Regions from separate parts of the Vibrio rotiferianus genome, predicted to be linked through region 1. Evidence: predicted binding sites of a transcription regulator. Region 1 holds the regulator's gene; the other holds the start of a gene.
What was found. Region 1 encodes PurR, which represses purine synthesis genes. Its sites were predicted from a motif close to TNANGNAAACGTTTNCNTNA; they were not measured.
Positions count from the first base shown of each region.

Region 2: the regulator PurR is predicted to act here: its motif matches at 1,378-1,397, upstream of purE (5-(carboxyamino)imidazole ribonucleotide mutase).

Region 1 is NZ_CP018312.1:1,985,154-1,991,553, reverse strand. It holds gene BSZ04_RS18300 (TfoX/Sxy family DNA transformation protein) at 1-458, opposite strand, end outside; cyclic di-GMP riboswitch class I at 575-665, opposite strand; gene purR (HTH-type transcriptional repressor PurR) at 940-1,944, opposite strand; gene torD (molecular chaperone TorD) at 2,392-3,039, opposite strand; gene torR (two-component system response regulator TorR) at 3,273-3,986, shown strand; gene elyC (envelope biogenesis factor ElyC) at 4,074-4,859, opposite strand; gene cmoM (tRNA uridine 5-oxyacetic acid(34) methyltransferase CmoM) at 4,974-5,765, shown strand; gene mukF (chromosome partition protein MukF) at 5,768-6,400, shown strand, end outside.
Region 2 is NZ_CP018312.1:3,159,965-3,166,364, forward strand. It holds gene BSZ04_RS23870 (5-(carboxyamino)imidazole ribonucleotide synthase) at 1-817, opposite strand, end outside; gene purE (5-(carboxyamino)imidazole ribonucleotide mutase) at 822-1,307, opposite strand; gene tsaC (L-threonylcarbamoyladenylate synthase type 1 TsaC) at 1,507-2,064, shown strand; gene hemF (oxygen-dependent coproporphyrinogen oxidase) at 2,099-3,016, shown strand; gene aroE (shikimate dehydrogenase) at 3,103-3,936, shown strand; gene BSZ04_RS23895 (DUF1488 family protein) at 3,940-4,203, shown strand; gene BSZ04_RS23900 (gamma carbonic anhydrase family protein) at 4,218-4,769, opposite strand; rRNA gene BSZ04_RS23905 (16S ribosomal RNA) at 5,277-6,400, shown strand, end outside.

The sequences.
Region 1 (6,400 bases):
TTATAGGCGTTTAGCGCACCTTGTTCTTCGAGCTGAGTGACAGAGTCAATACCAGCTTTTTTAAGCATTCTCTCTGTCGCTAGTCTAAGATTCGGTAGGTCTTTTAAACGCGTTGGTTTAGAACTGGCTTGCTGTTCTTTTTCAAGCTTTGCAGTTTCGAGTGAACTTTTGGCTACTTCCACTAAGTGTTGTGGTGTATCCCAAAGGTCTGGTGAAACGGCGTAGTACTTAGTAACAACAGGAAATCCACGCTTCTTGTATACGTAAGGTTTAAGTCCCTGAGTTTCAAAGTCTGAAGATGTCTTTTTATCTGCTCTGATATGAAGCTGGTTGTTAACGACTAATGCAAACATTGTTTCATCAGCAAAAAGGCCAAAGCCGCCAAACATTGAGCGTGACTTGATCGTACCAAGCACCTCAAAAAGCTTCATAGAGTCTTTGAGTATCGGTTTATCCATGATGTGTTATCTCGGTGTAATTTAAATTACGCCACCAAAAATCAGGTCCGAGAGATTAGCAAACGCATGCAGACACAATGTCATTAAAGGGTAAACTCGTCATATGCATACTTGCCATCGGTAACCCCGCTACCATGCTATCTCATGCGATAGTTTAGGCCGGAAGCTTTGCGTCCCACTCTTTAGAGTGGTTTGCCCTGTGCGTGACACTGAGAGCATACTTGCTATATTGGACTAATATCACACTCTGCGTTTATAAATGTGATCTTAGTTCAATTAATAGTTATTTTTTCGTGAGTTAAGTTTCATAGATTAACAAAGTGGTCTACCAGAAAAAGGTCAGTACTAGAGAGTAGAGTGCACGAAGAAATAACAAGCCCGCAAAGTTTTACATACAAACCTGTTGCCGCGGATGAATTGTGAAATAAAAAAGCACCCATGTGGGTGCTTTTATGATGAGTAAACGAGTACTACCTAAAGACTAGTTGAGCTTTCTAACCGTATTTCTAATCACGATCTCTGGCTGCATTTCAAACACTCGTTTTTCGTGTTCTTTATCTTTGATACGCTCTAGTAGGATCTCAAACGCGTTTTTACCCACACGACGTTTTGGTTGGTGGATAGTCGTTAGTGGTGGTGAGAAGTACTCTGCCAGCTCAATGTTGTCATAGCCGATAACAGAAACATCATCTGGTACCTTGATACCGTTCTGCTGAAGGCGGCTCATCAAGCCAAGTGCCATAGTGTCATTGAAACAGAAAACTGCGGTAGGGCGTTTTTCCATTGCAGTAATGTTATCTGCCGCTAGCACAGCGGTATCACATTCAAAGTTGCCTTCAAGAATCCAATCTTCGTTAACCGCAAGGTTTGCTTCTGCCATTGCACGGCGATAACCCGCAATACGCTCTTGGCACGCAGCTTTTTCGAAGTGACCGCTTAAACACGCGATGTCTGTGTGACCATTGTCGATCAGATATTTTGTCGCGATGTAACCGCCTTCTTCTGAGTTATCAATGATCTTGTCTGCTTGTGAGCTTTCTGGACCCCAGTCCATCACAACTTTAGGTATGTCTGAGTGACGATCAAGCATCTCTTTTAGTTCTTCCGTCAGGTCAGAACACATTACTAGAATGCCATCTACACGCTTTTCAGCGAGCATGCGGATGTAGTCACGTTGCTTCTCGTAAATACCGCCCGTGTTACATAGGATAAGAGTGTAACCTTGACGGTAACAGTAGCTCTCAACACCATCGATCACTTCAGAGAAGAACAGGTTGGTAGATTGAGTTACTAGCATACCGATGGTACGAGTTGAGTTGCACTTTAAACTGCGCGCAACGGCACTTGGTGCGTAATTAAGTTCATCCACCGCTTTCATTACTTTTTCTTGAGTTGCTTCTGCAACAAAGCGAGTTTTATTAATTACGTGCGAAACCGTAGTGGTAGAAACGCCGGCTAAGCGAGCAACGTCTTTAATAGTGGCCATAAATGATGTCCTGTATCGAGCTACTGTAAATACCGTAGTGAAGACAACCATACGCTTAGGGTCTTGCGCAAACCGAGCAACTGCGAATAGGGGCATTGCTGAGATATTTGGCAGCGGTTGTTCCGAAATCGGTATAAAAAGGTTTGTAGCAACATTTATCGCTGAGTCTCATATTCCTTTCTTATACTAAGTGAGGAATTGGTCAGCAATCCTGTTAAGAAAACACAAAAACCGCTTTATTTCAGCGGTTTACATATAAATCATATTTAATCGTTTGCGCTCACATTTTAGACTGATGCGGGCAAGCTGGCAATGTTTTAGGTGGTTGTTTTGTGCCTCGGAGGTCACAGTTTAACGGCTAAATGGATTGTATTTCTCTGCGCCAGATTAAAAACAAACGAATAAAATAGGGAGTCTGAATGACAGACTCCCCAAAATAGGCGGCAATTATTCACCAAGAAGGTAGGTGCTGTCCAGTTTACAAAATGCAATTAATAGTTGCGCGACACTAACATAGAAGCCAAATTCATCGAATTGCTTACATTTAGCGGCAAACTGAGGTAGCCATGTCAAAAGGTGTTGCTGGATGAACTCATTTTGCTTTTCGAACGCATCTTCCATGTGTTTTTCCTGCTCGAGTTCATTTGAGCGGATAATCATATTGCCTAAAAAATCTAACTCGACTGCTAAATGATCCGCAGGCTCTTTTAGATTTTCGTCAACTTGCACACCAAAGTCTGCCATCAGCTTTTCCATCTCTTCTGCTGGTTTATCATTTAATAAACCAGATTCACCGATGTACATTGAGGCATAAGGTAGCGCACCGTGCTTTTCTGTTTTAAGAAAAAGTTCACAGAAGTCCGCAGCTAGCTCTAATTGAGCATCTTCACGATCTTGTAGGCGATTAAGCGCATCAACAAGGGCATCAACCGATGGTTTGAGTGTTTCATTTTCACCCAAACCAGCTAAAAAGCTTCGAATTTCAACACTATGATAAGATTCCAGCTCCTTGTCTGTTAGCTCTTTTGCGAACAGGCTAGAAAACCACCAATAAATCTCAGCTCGTTTTTCGTTAAAAGCTTTCACTTCTTGCATTTTTTTGCTCCCAAATAGTTATCCCCTAAGTGTAAACAATTAAAATGAATAGCAGTAACTATAATTGTTATGGTTTATTGGGAAATATGCATGTTTATGAATGGCGGCAAATAAGCTTGTTTTGCATCAATAAATCCACAAAATCTTGCTTTTTATTGTAACTATTACTAGATATGTTACTAGTTATGAATAGAATACGTCTTGGAAGATAAAAAAGACAGAAAGTGGTGTAAATGAGCTATCACGTATTAGTCGTAGAAGATGATGTTGTAACTCGCAGTAAGCTTGCGGGCTATTTCCAAAATGAAGGTTACAAAGTTAGTGAAGCAGAAAGCGGTGCTGAAATGCGCGAAGTGCTTCAAGAAGGCGATGTAGATTTGATCATGCTGGATATTAACCTGCCGGGTGAAGATGGCCTTATGCTTACGCGTGAATTACGCAGCCAATCAGATATCGGCATCATATTAGTGACAGGACGCACGGATAGCATTGACAAAATCGTTGGCCTAGAAATGGGCGCAGACGATTATGTAACAAAGCCTTTTGAACTAAGGGAATTATTGGTTCGCGTTAAAAACTTGCTGTGGCGTATCTCAGCGGCTCGTAACGGTTCACAAAAAGCAGCAAATGATACGAATGAAGAACACATAGTGCGCTTCGGTGAGTGGACGTTTGATATTCAGCGTCGTGCTCTAAGCCGCAATGGTGAGCCAGTGAAACTAACGAAAGCAGAGTATGAGCTGTTAGTTGCATTGTCTTCATACCCAAATCAGGTATTAAGCCGAGAGCGTATTTTGAATATGATCAGCCACCGAGTGGATGCGCCAAACGATCGTACTATCGACGTTCTTATTCGACGTATGCGCGCTAAGATGGAGTTTGATCCAAAGAACCCACAAATCTTTGTGACCGTTCATGGTGAAGGCTACATGTTCGCAGGTGACTAGAGTCTGCTGACTTAAATCAACGCGTTAAAGAAAAAGGAGAGCAATGCTCTCCTTTTTTGTGCCTGTTGGTTTAGTTTTGAAGCCGGCTTAATGCGCTTCTTCGACTGGCGCCTGGCCAATATTGTCGCGTAGGTGCTGCCAGATAATACCCAGTGTTTCGTGCCAGTATCGTTCCGTTTGTTCTAGGTACTGTGCTTTTGGAGCATAGCGATGCCAAGGTTGGTTGACATCAGCCACAGCCAAGAAGTTGGTTGGCGCTGGAATGGGCTTGATCCCTGCTGCACGAAACTCGTACATTGCGCGCTTCATATGGCTTGCTGAAGTGACCAGTACAATATCTTTCTGTTTTACGAATGCTGCAGCTTGTCTGGCTTCTTCCCAGGTATCTTTCGCATCTTCAAGTAAGATGATATCGGATTTGGCCACTCCAAGAGAAAGGGCTACGTTAGCCATCATACGAGCATGGCTGAGCTCTGACCCTCCAGCGTAGCCTGACAAAATGAGCTTTGCGCCTGGATACATACGAAGAATACGTATACCTTCAGTGAGTCTCATTAAAGCAGCACGACTCAGTTGTGAGGTGGGTGGTATTTCGTCATCGATCACATGGCCATTTCCTAAAACCATTACATAATCGACAGATTCTGATACGGGCAAGAATGCTTTGTATTCGCGTTCCAATGGCATGAGCAACTTGGTCGAAATAGGTTGAAATGAGGCAAGGAAAATGCCAGCAAAAGTGAATAGAACAATGAAACAACCAGTTTTACGTTTGCTGGTAAAACTAATTAAAAATAGGCCAAATAGACCAATCAGCAGTAAGGCCGGTAAGGGCATGAGCAAGGCTGATATTACTTTTTTCAGCTCAAACATACTTAAATAGTCCGAAAAAACATCAATTGATTATAAAAATGAGGGAGACCCTCTTTATTCCTGCTTTTCTTGTGCCAGAATAGCGGCACAATCCGATATGATAACCCAGTAGACGTGACAGAAGACCGTAATTTCGACGATATCGCCCACAAATTTGCAAAAAATATTTACGGATCCGATAAAGGTGAGATCCGCCAAATCATTGTATGGGAAGATTTTCTACAGATTCTAAGTGAATTAGGCGCCGACCATCAAGCTCTACAAGTCCTTGATGCTGGTGGTGGTTTAGCACAAATGTCGCAAAAGCTTGCTAAGCTCGGACATCATGTCGCTTTATGTGATCTATCTTCGGAAATGCTGCAACTAGCAAAGCAGGATATTGAAAAAAACGGTTTGCTTGAGCAGTATCGCCTGATTCATTCGCCTGTCCAATCCATTGGTGAACATATGGAAGCGCAGGTGGACCTTGTCATGTTCCACGCAGTGATGGAGTGGTTGGTAGACCCGAAAACCGCACTCGAAACCGTTTTGGAACAGGTCAAGCCGGGGGGCATCGCTTCGGTTATGTTCTATAACCACCACGGCTTAGTCTATAAAAATGTGGTTTGTGGCAACATTCCTCATGTTTTAGACGGCATGCCTCATCGGAAAAGATTTAAACTACAGCCACAGAAAGGTCTAAAACCTGAAGAGGTCTATCAATGGATAGAAGATTCTGGTTTTAGTATTTGTGGAAAATCTGGTATTCGTTCATTCAGTGATTACATAGGCAATATGGAATACATGGGCGATTACGAGTTTGAAGATGTGTTGGCGCTAGAAAAGCAACTTTGTCGACAAGAGCCATACCTCTCATTAGGCCGCTATATCCATGTGTGGGCTAAGAAGAACGATAAACAGGAATAACGATGAGTGAGATGACTCTCAATGCTGCAGAGCAACCAATCGATGAGTTGGTTGGCTGGGTAAAGCAGCACGATTTCTCGTTGAACCTGACCACTGAGCGACTGGCATTTTTGATTGCTATCGCTGTATTAAGTAATGAAAGGTTCGATGAAGAATTGGGTGAAGGTGAATTGCACGACGCATTTGCCATCGTCACTCGACTATTTGATGAGACGGGCGAAGCTTCGGCTTTCCGCGCAAACAATGCCATCAATGAGATGGTTAAGCAGCGTCTTATGAGCCGTTTTGTTAGTGAAATTACTGACGGAGCGAGCATTTATCGCTTATCGCCATTAGCGATAGGAATTACTGACTACTACGTGCGTCATCGTGAGTTCTCGAAACTGCGTCTTTCTATCCAGCTATCCATGGTAGCGGACGAAATGGCGAAAGCGATTGAAGCAGCACAAAAGGGTGGCACTCCAGGCCACTGGAAGAAAAACGTATACGGGATCTTGAAATATTCTGTAGGCGAAATCTTCGATCAAATTGACCTCAACCAACGTGTGATGGATGAGCAGCAACAATCTGTGAAACAACAGATTGCTGACTTGCTTAACAAAGACTGGCGTGAAGCAATCAACAACTGTGAAGCG
Region 2 (6,400 bases), 1.2 Mb from region 1:
CCTGTTGAGTCCAGTGGCCAGAGTTGTGTACGCGTGGTGCGATTTCGTTAACCAGCAAAGTGCCGTCAACGTCAAAGAACTCCAGCGCTAACACGCCAACGTAATTCAAGCTGTTGGCAACGGCAGTGAACATCTGTTTTGCTTGCTCCTGCAACTCTGGCGCATCAATCGCAGTAGAAAGGCTCAATACACCATTGGTATGGACGTTTTCTGCAAGTGGGTACACTTCAATGCTGCCATCTTTACCTCGAGCACCAACCAGTGAAACTTCGCGGTTAAAAGGGACAAATTCCTCAGCAACAATCGCTTGAGTTGGTGTTGCTGCGATACACTCTGCCATCTCTGTCCAAATGTCTTCGACTTGAGAAGCTTCTTTTAAGCGCCACTGGCCTTTACCATCGTAACCACCCAATGCACTTTTCAGAACCATTGGCATTCCAACGTGCTCAATGGCGCGGTCAAAGTCTTCACGAGTTTCGATGACGTAGTATTTCGCGTTACGCACGCCGGCATCATCAAGTAATGCCTTTTCAATGCGGCGATCCCCACCTGCTTTGATGGCTTGTGTACTTGGTAGGAACTTGCCGCTCGCCTCGCAAACATCGAGCACATCATGTGGGATATGCTCGAACTCAGCAGTAATAACGTCGACTTGTTCAATTGCATTCTCTAAGCCGTTGCCGATCACGTGCTGAGTCAGTGGATGCACGATGTTACCGCTGCCCACATCGTAAGCTGAGATTTGAATATTCAGTGGCGCACCAGCCAGAGACATCATACGAGCTAGTTGACCCGCACCAAGAACCAGTACATGCATCTGATTAATCCTCAGCAGGGTTTGGGTTCGCCAATACGGTTTCCGTTTGTTCGTTACGGAACGCTTCGACTTTTGCCATGATCGCTTCATCATGTGTACCAAGGATTTGAGCTGCTAGGATGCCAGCGTTTGCTGCGCCTGCTTCGCCAATCGCCAATGTACCAACCGCAATACCTTTTGGCATCTGTACGATAGAAAGCAGTGAGTCCATGCCTTTCAGCGCACGAGACTGAACAGGGACGCCAAGTACCGGAACGCTAGTAAACGCCGCCGCCATACCTGGTAGGTGAGCAGCACCGCCCGCACCTGCGATGATGACTTTAATGCCGCGTTCTTTAGCACTGCTTGCGTAATCAGCCAGTAATTGAGGAGTACGGTGAGCTGACACCACCTTTGTTTCGTAAGACACGCCAAATTGATCCAGCATGTCTGCTGCTAGTTTCATGGTTGGCCAATCTGATTTAGAACCCATGATGATACCGACTTTCATCTCAAACTCCTTCAAGCTGCAAAATTAGGTGAGCTGATAAATTTGTGCGCATTATACGGGGATTTTTACCTCAAGCAAACGTTTGCGTGTGTTTGTAAATGCTATTGATACATTTTATAAACAAATTGCTTTAGTCTCTGAGAATGAATATTTGTACACTTAGTACAAACACAACAGAAAAGATTATCAGGAAGTATCGGTGGAGAACTTTGAACAGGTGCTAAAAGCACTACAAACAGGTGAAGTGATTGCCTACCCAACAGAGGGGGTGTTTGGTGTTGGATGTGACCCAGATAACCCGGAAGCGATTCAAAAACTGCTAGAGCTAAAACAGCGTCCAGTAGAGAAAGGTTTAATCCTTATTGCTGCGAGCTATGAGCAGCTTCTGCCTTATATTGACGAATCTCAGCTGACTCAAGAGCAATTAGATAAAGTCCATGCAACTTGGCCTGGGCCATACACGTGGATCATGCCTGCAAGTGACAAAGTTTCTCACTGGGTATCGGGACAATTTGATTCAATCGCAGTGCGTGTGACGGATCATCCTTTAGTACAAAAGATGTGTAATGCGTTCGGAAAGCCGCTAACCTCTACCAGCGCGAATCTTACTGGTCAGCCTCCTTGTATGACGACGGAAGAAGTTGAAGAGCAGTTAGGTGATAGACTTGTGGCGATCTTACGTGGTGAAACCAGCGGTCGTGACAAGCCGAGTGAAATTCGTGATGCTAAAACCTCGCAAATATTAAGACAGGGCTAACCCTGCTAGTCAGCAATCAATAGGTACTACACGTATGTCAGCAATCGATAAGCACGCCGTAAAGCAGTTCTTGATGTCCCTTCAGGATTCCATTTGTCAGCAACTAGAACAAGAAGATGGAAAGGCCGTCTTTGTCGAAGATGCATGGCAACGTGAAAAAGGAGAGCGTCTTGGTGGCGGTGGCCGTACTCGCGTATTGCGTGATGGTCATATCTTCGAGCAAGGCGGGGTGAACTTCTCCCATGTAGAAGGTAATGAAATGCCAGCATCCGCGACGGCACATCGTCCAGAGTTAGCGGGTCGCCGTTTTGAAGCAATGGGTGTTTCCTTGGTTATTCACCCTAAAAACCCTTATGTACCGACTTCGCATGCCAATGTTCGCTTCTTTATTGCAGAGAAAGATGGCGAAGACCCAATCTGGTGGTTTGGTGGTGGTTTTGACCTTACGCCTTTCTACCCATTTGAAGAAGATTGCCAATCATGGCACGACACAGCAAAACAGCTTTGTGCGCCATTTGGTGACGAAGTTTACCCAGAGCACAAAGCGTGGTGTGACAAATACTTCTTCCTTCCACACCGAAATGAAACTCGTGGTGTTGGTGGCCTGTTCTTTGATGACTTAAACCAGTGGGAATTCGACAAGTGTTTTGACTACATCAAAGCGGTTGGTGAGGGATACTGCCAAGCGTACTTACCGATTGTTTCTCGTCGTAAAGACATCGAGTTCGGTGAGCGCGAGCGTGAGTTCCAACTGTACCGACGTGGTCGTTACGTAGAGTTCAACCTAGTGTACGATCGCGGCACGCTATTTGGTCTGCAAAGTGGCGGTCGTACAGAGTCAATTCTTATGTCGATGCCACCACTTGCACGTTGGGAATACAGCTACGAACCACAGGCGGGTTCTCCAGAAGCTGAACTTTACGAGCGATACCTAACGCCGCGAGAGTGGTAAGCGCTGAATCTCCTTTTCTATATAGATAGATAGTGATAGGGTCATCGGTAATCAGATGGCCCTGTTTTCTATATAAAGGTAAGGAAATGACTCAGCAAATTGATCGTTATGCCGTGTTTGGTAATCCTATTGGACACAGCAAGTCGCCATTCATTCACACGTTGTTTGCTCGTCAAACCAATCAGTCGTTGGTGTACACCGCAGAAACCGCCCCTGTTGATGGCTTTGTTGAAGCTGCGAAAGCTTTTTTCGCTGACGGTGGTAAAGGGTGTAACGTGACATTACCTTTTAAAGAAGATGCTTATCGATTTGCCAATCGTCTTACCGAGCGAGCGGAGTTAGCTGGTGCGGTGAATACGCTGAAGAAGTTGGATGACGGAGAAATCATTGGTGACAACACTGATGGCGCGGGCTTGGTACAAGACCTACTGCAACATCAAGTTGTATTGGAAGGTGCGCGAATTCTGATCATTGGCGCTGGTGGTGCTGCGCGTGGTGTAATTAAACCACTCCTAGAACAGAAGCCTGCTTCTTTGACTATTACTAACCGTACTTTTAGTAAAGCACAACAGCTTGCAGACCTATTCGAGTCACACGGCTCTATCGTAGCGAAAGATATGACGACAATAGAAGAAGCGTACGATGTGATTATTAACTCAACTTCTGCTTCATTAAGCGGCGAGTTGCCCGCGATCTCTTCTGCTATCTTTTCCACTAACAGCACTAGCTACGACATGATGTATGGCAAGGGGTTAACAAGCTTTAACCTGTGGGCGAAAGAACACGGTGCGGCTCATGCATATGATGGTCTTGGAATGTTGGTCGGACAGGCGGCTGAAAGCTTTATGTTATGGCGTGGCTTGCGTCCCGGCGCAAAACAAATTCTCAGAGAATTAAGAAAGAACCTTGAAGGCCTATAAGCGATGAACCAATCTATTCTATTCCCAGACATGCAGTCGTGGGATGAAGTCTCTCAATCAGTAAACTTTGCTGCTCAACAGTCTGGCGCATTGATTGAGTGCTACGTAACCAAACAAAAATTAGAAAAGTTGAGTGGCTCAGCTATAGATAATGAGCAAGCAGCCATTGAGGCTTTCGTCGATTTTCGCTTTGATCTGGAAGAAATCGCAGAAGAGTTAATAGAAGATGAAGCCTTCAACGAAGAAGGCCATATCATCATCGACTAGCTGTTTAGTTTTAACTAACCTTGGATGTCTTCGACTTCAGTTAAGTAGTCATTTTTGTTTTGTACATAGTTGTTGGCAGACTTTTGTAAGAAAGTTCGCTCTTTCTCTGATAAAGGGCGAGCTTGTTTCACTGGGCTTCCAACATATAGATAGCCGCTTTCTAACCTCTTCCCTGGTGGGACTAAACTGCCTGCACCTATCATTACGTCAGATTCTACAACCACATTATCCAAAACTATCGCACCCATACCTACTAATACGCGATCGTGTATCTCGCAGCCATGCAACATTACTTTGTGACCAATGGTGACATCATTACCTATGATGAGAGGATAGCCGAGTGGGTTATCCGCATTCTTATGTGTCACATGAAGCACGCTGCCATCTTGAACGTTGGTACGGTCACCGACATGAATGTGGTTTACATCACCACGAGCCGCCACAAGTGGCCAAATACTAGAATCGTTGCCAATCCGGATATCACCAACTAAAACAGAGGTTGAGTCTACGTATACACGCTCCCCCAGTTGAGGGCGTATTCCTTTATAACTTCTAATTGAACTCATCTTTACTCCTTATAAAGCGCTAACTACGGTGATATCTAATGAGAAGAGTAGCAAAAACTCGCCTTTTAGAACAAAAAACATTCAAACAATAAAAAAAACAAAAAAAACGTCAAAAAGGGCTTGCCAATGTGATCGCAATCTCTATAATGCCACCTCGCTGACACGGCAACGCTTCGAAAGAAACGAGGTTGAGTTAGCAAGCCAATTAGCCAAGCGGAAACGCTTGAAAAAAGTTTGAAAAAAGTGATTGACACTAAACTTTAACTCGCTAAAATGGCCGTCCGATTTGAGCAAAGCTCAACAGGAAAGCTCTTTAACAATATAGACCTATCAATCTGTGTGGGCACTCGTTGATGATAATCCAATTAGATATTTCTTTCTTAACGGAAAGCGGTATCAAATTAGGTTTCAATGAAACGAAGTGACCATTGAATCGAAAGATTCAGCACAGTCAATTCAAACATTACTTATGTAATGTTCAGTATTCATTGAGCCGAACAAAATCTTAAATTGAAGAGTTTGATCATGGCTCAGATTGAACGCTGGCGGCAGGCCTAACACATGCAAGTCGAGCGGAAACGAGTTATCTGAACCTTCGGGGAACGATAACGGCGTCGAGCGGCGGACGGGTGAGTAATGCCTAGGAAATTGCCCTGATGTGGGGGATAACCATTGGAAACGATGGCTAATACCGCATAATGCCTACGGGCCAAAGAGGGGGACCTTCGGGCCTCTCGCGTCAGGATATGCCTAGGTGGGATTAGCTAGTTGGTGAGGTAATGGCTCACCAAGGCGACGATCCCTAGCTGGTCTGAGAGGATGATCAGCCACACTGGAACTGAGACACGGTCCAGACTCCTACGGGAGGCAGCAGTGGGGAATATTGCACAATGGGCGCAAGCCTGATGCAGCCATGCCGCGTGTGTGAAGAAGGCCTTCGGGTTGTAAAGCACTTTCAGTCGTGAGGAAGGTAGTGTAGTTAATAGCTGCATTATTTGACGTTAGCGACAGAAGAAGCACCGGCTAACTCCGTGCCAGCAGCCGCGGTAATACGGAGGGTGCGAGCGTTAATCGGAATTACTGGGCGTAAAGCGCATGCAGGTGGTTTGTTAAGTCAGATGTGAAAGCCCGGGGCTCAACCTCGGAATTGCATTTGAAACTGGCAGACTAGAGTACTGTAGAGGGGGGTAGAATTTCAGGTGTAGCGGTGAAATGCGTAGAGATCTGAAGGAATACCGGTGGCGAAGGCGGCCCCCTGGACAGATACTGACACTCAGATGCGAAAGCGTGGGGAGCAAACAGGATTAGATACCCTGGTAGTCCACGCCGTAAACGATGTCTACTTGGAGGTTGTGGCCTTGAGCCGTGGCTTTCGGAGCTAACGCGTTAAGTAGACCGCCTGGGGAGTACGGTCGCAAGATTAAAACTCAAATGAATTGACGGGGGCCCGCACAAGCGGTGGAGCATGTGGTTTAATTCGATGCAACGCGAAGAACCTTACCTACTCTTGACATCCAGAGAACTTTCCAGAGATGGATTGGTGCCTTCGGGAACTCTGAGACAGGTGCTGCATGGCTGTCGTCAGCTCGTGTTGTGAAATGTTGGGTTAAGTCCCGCAACGAGCGCAACCC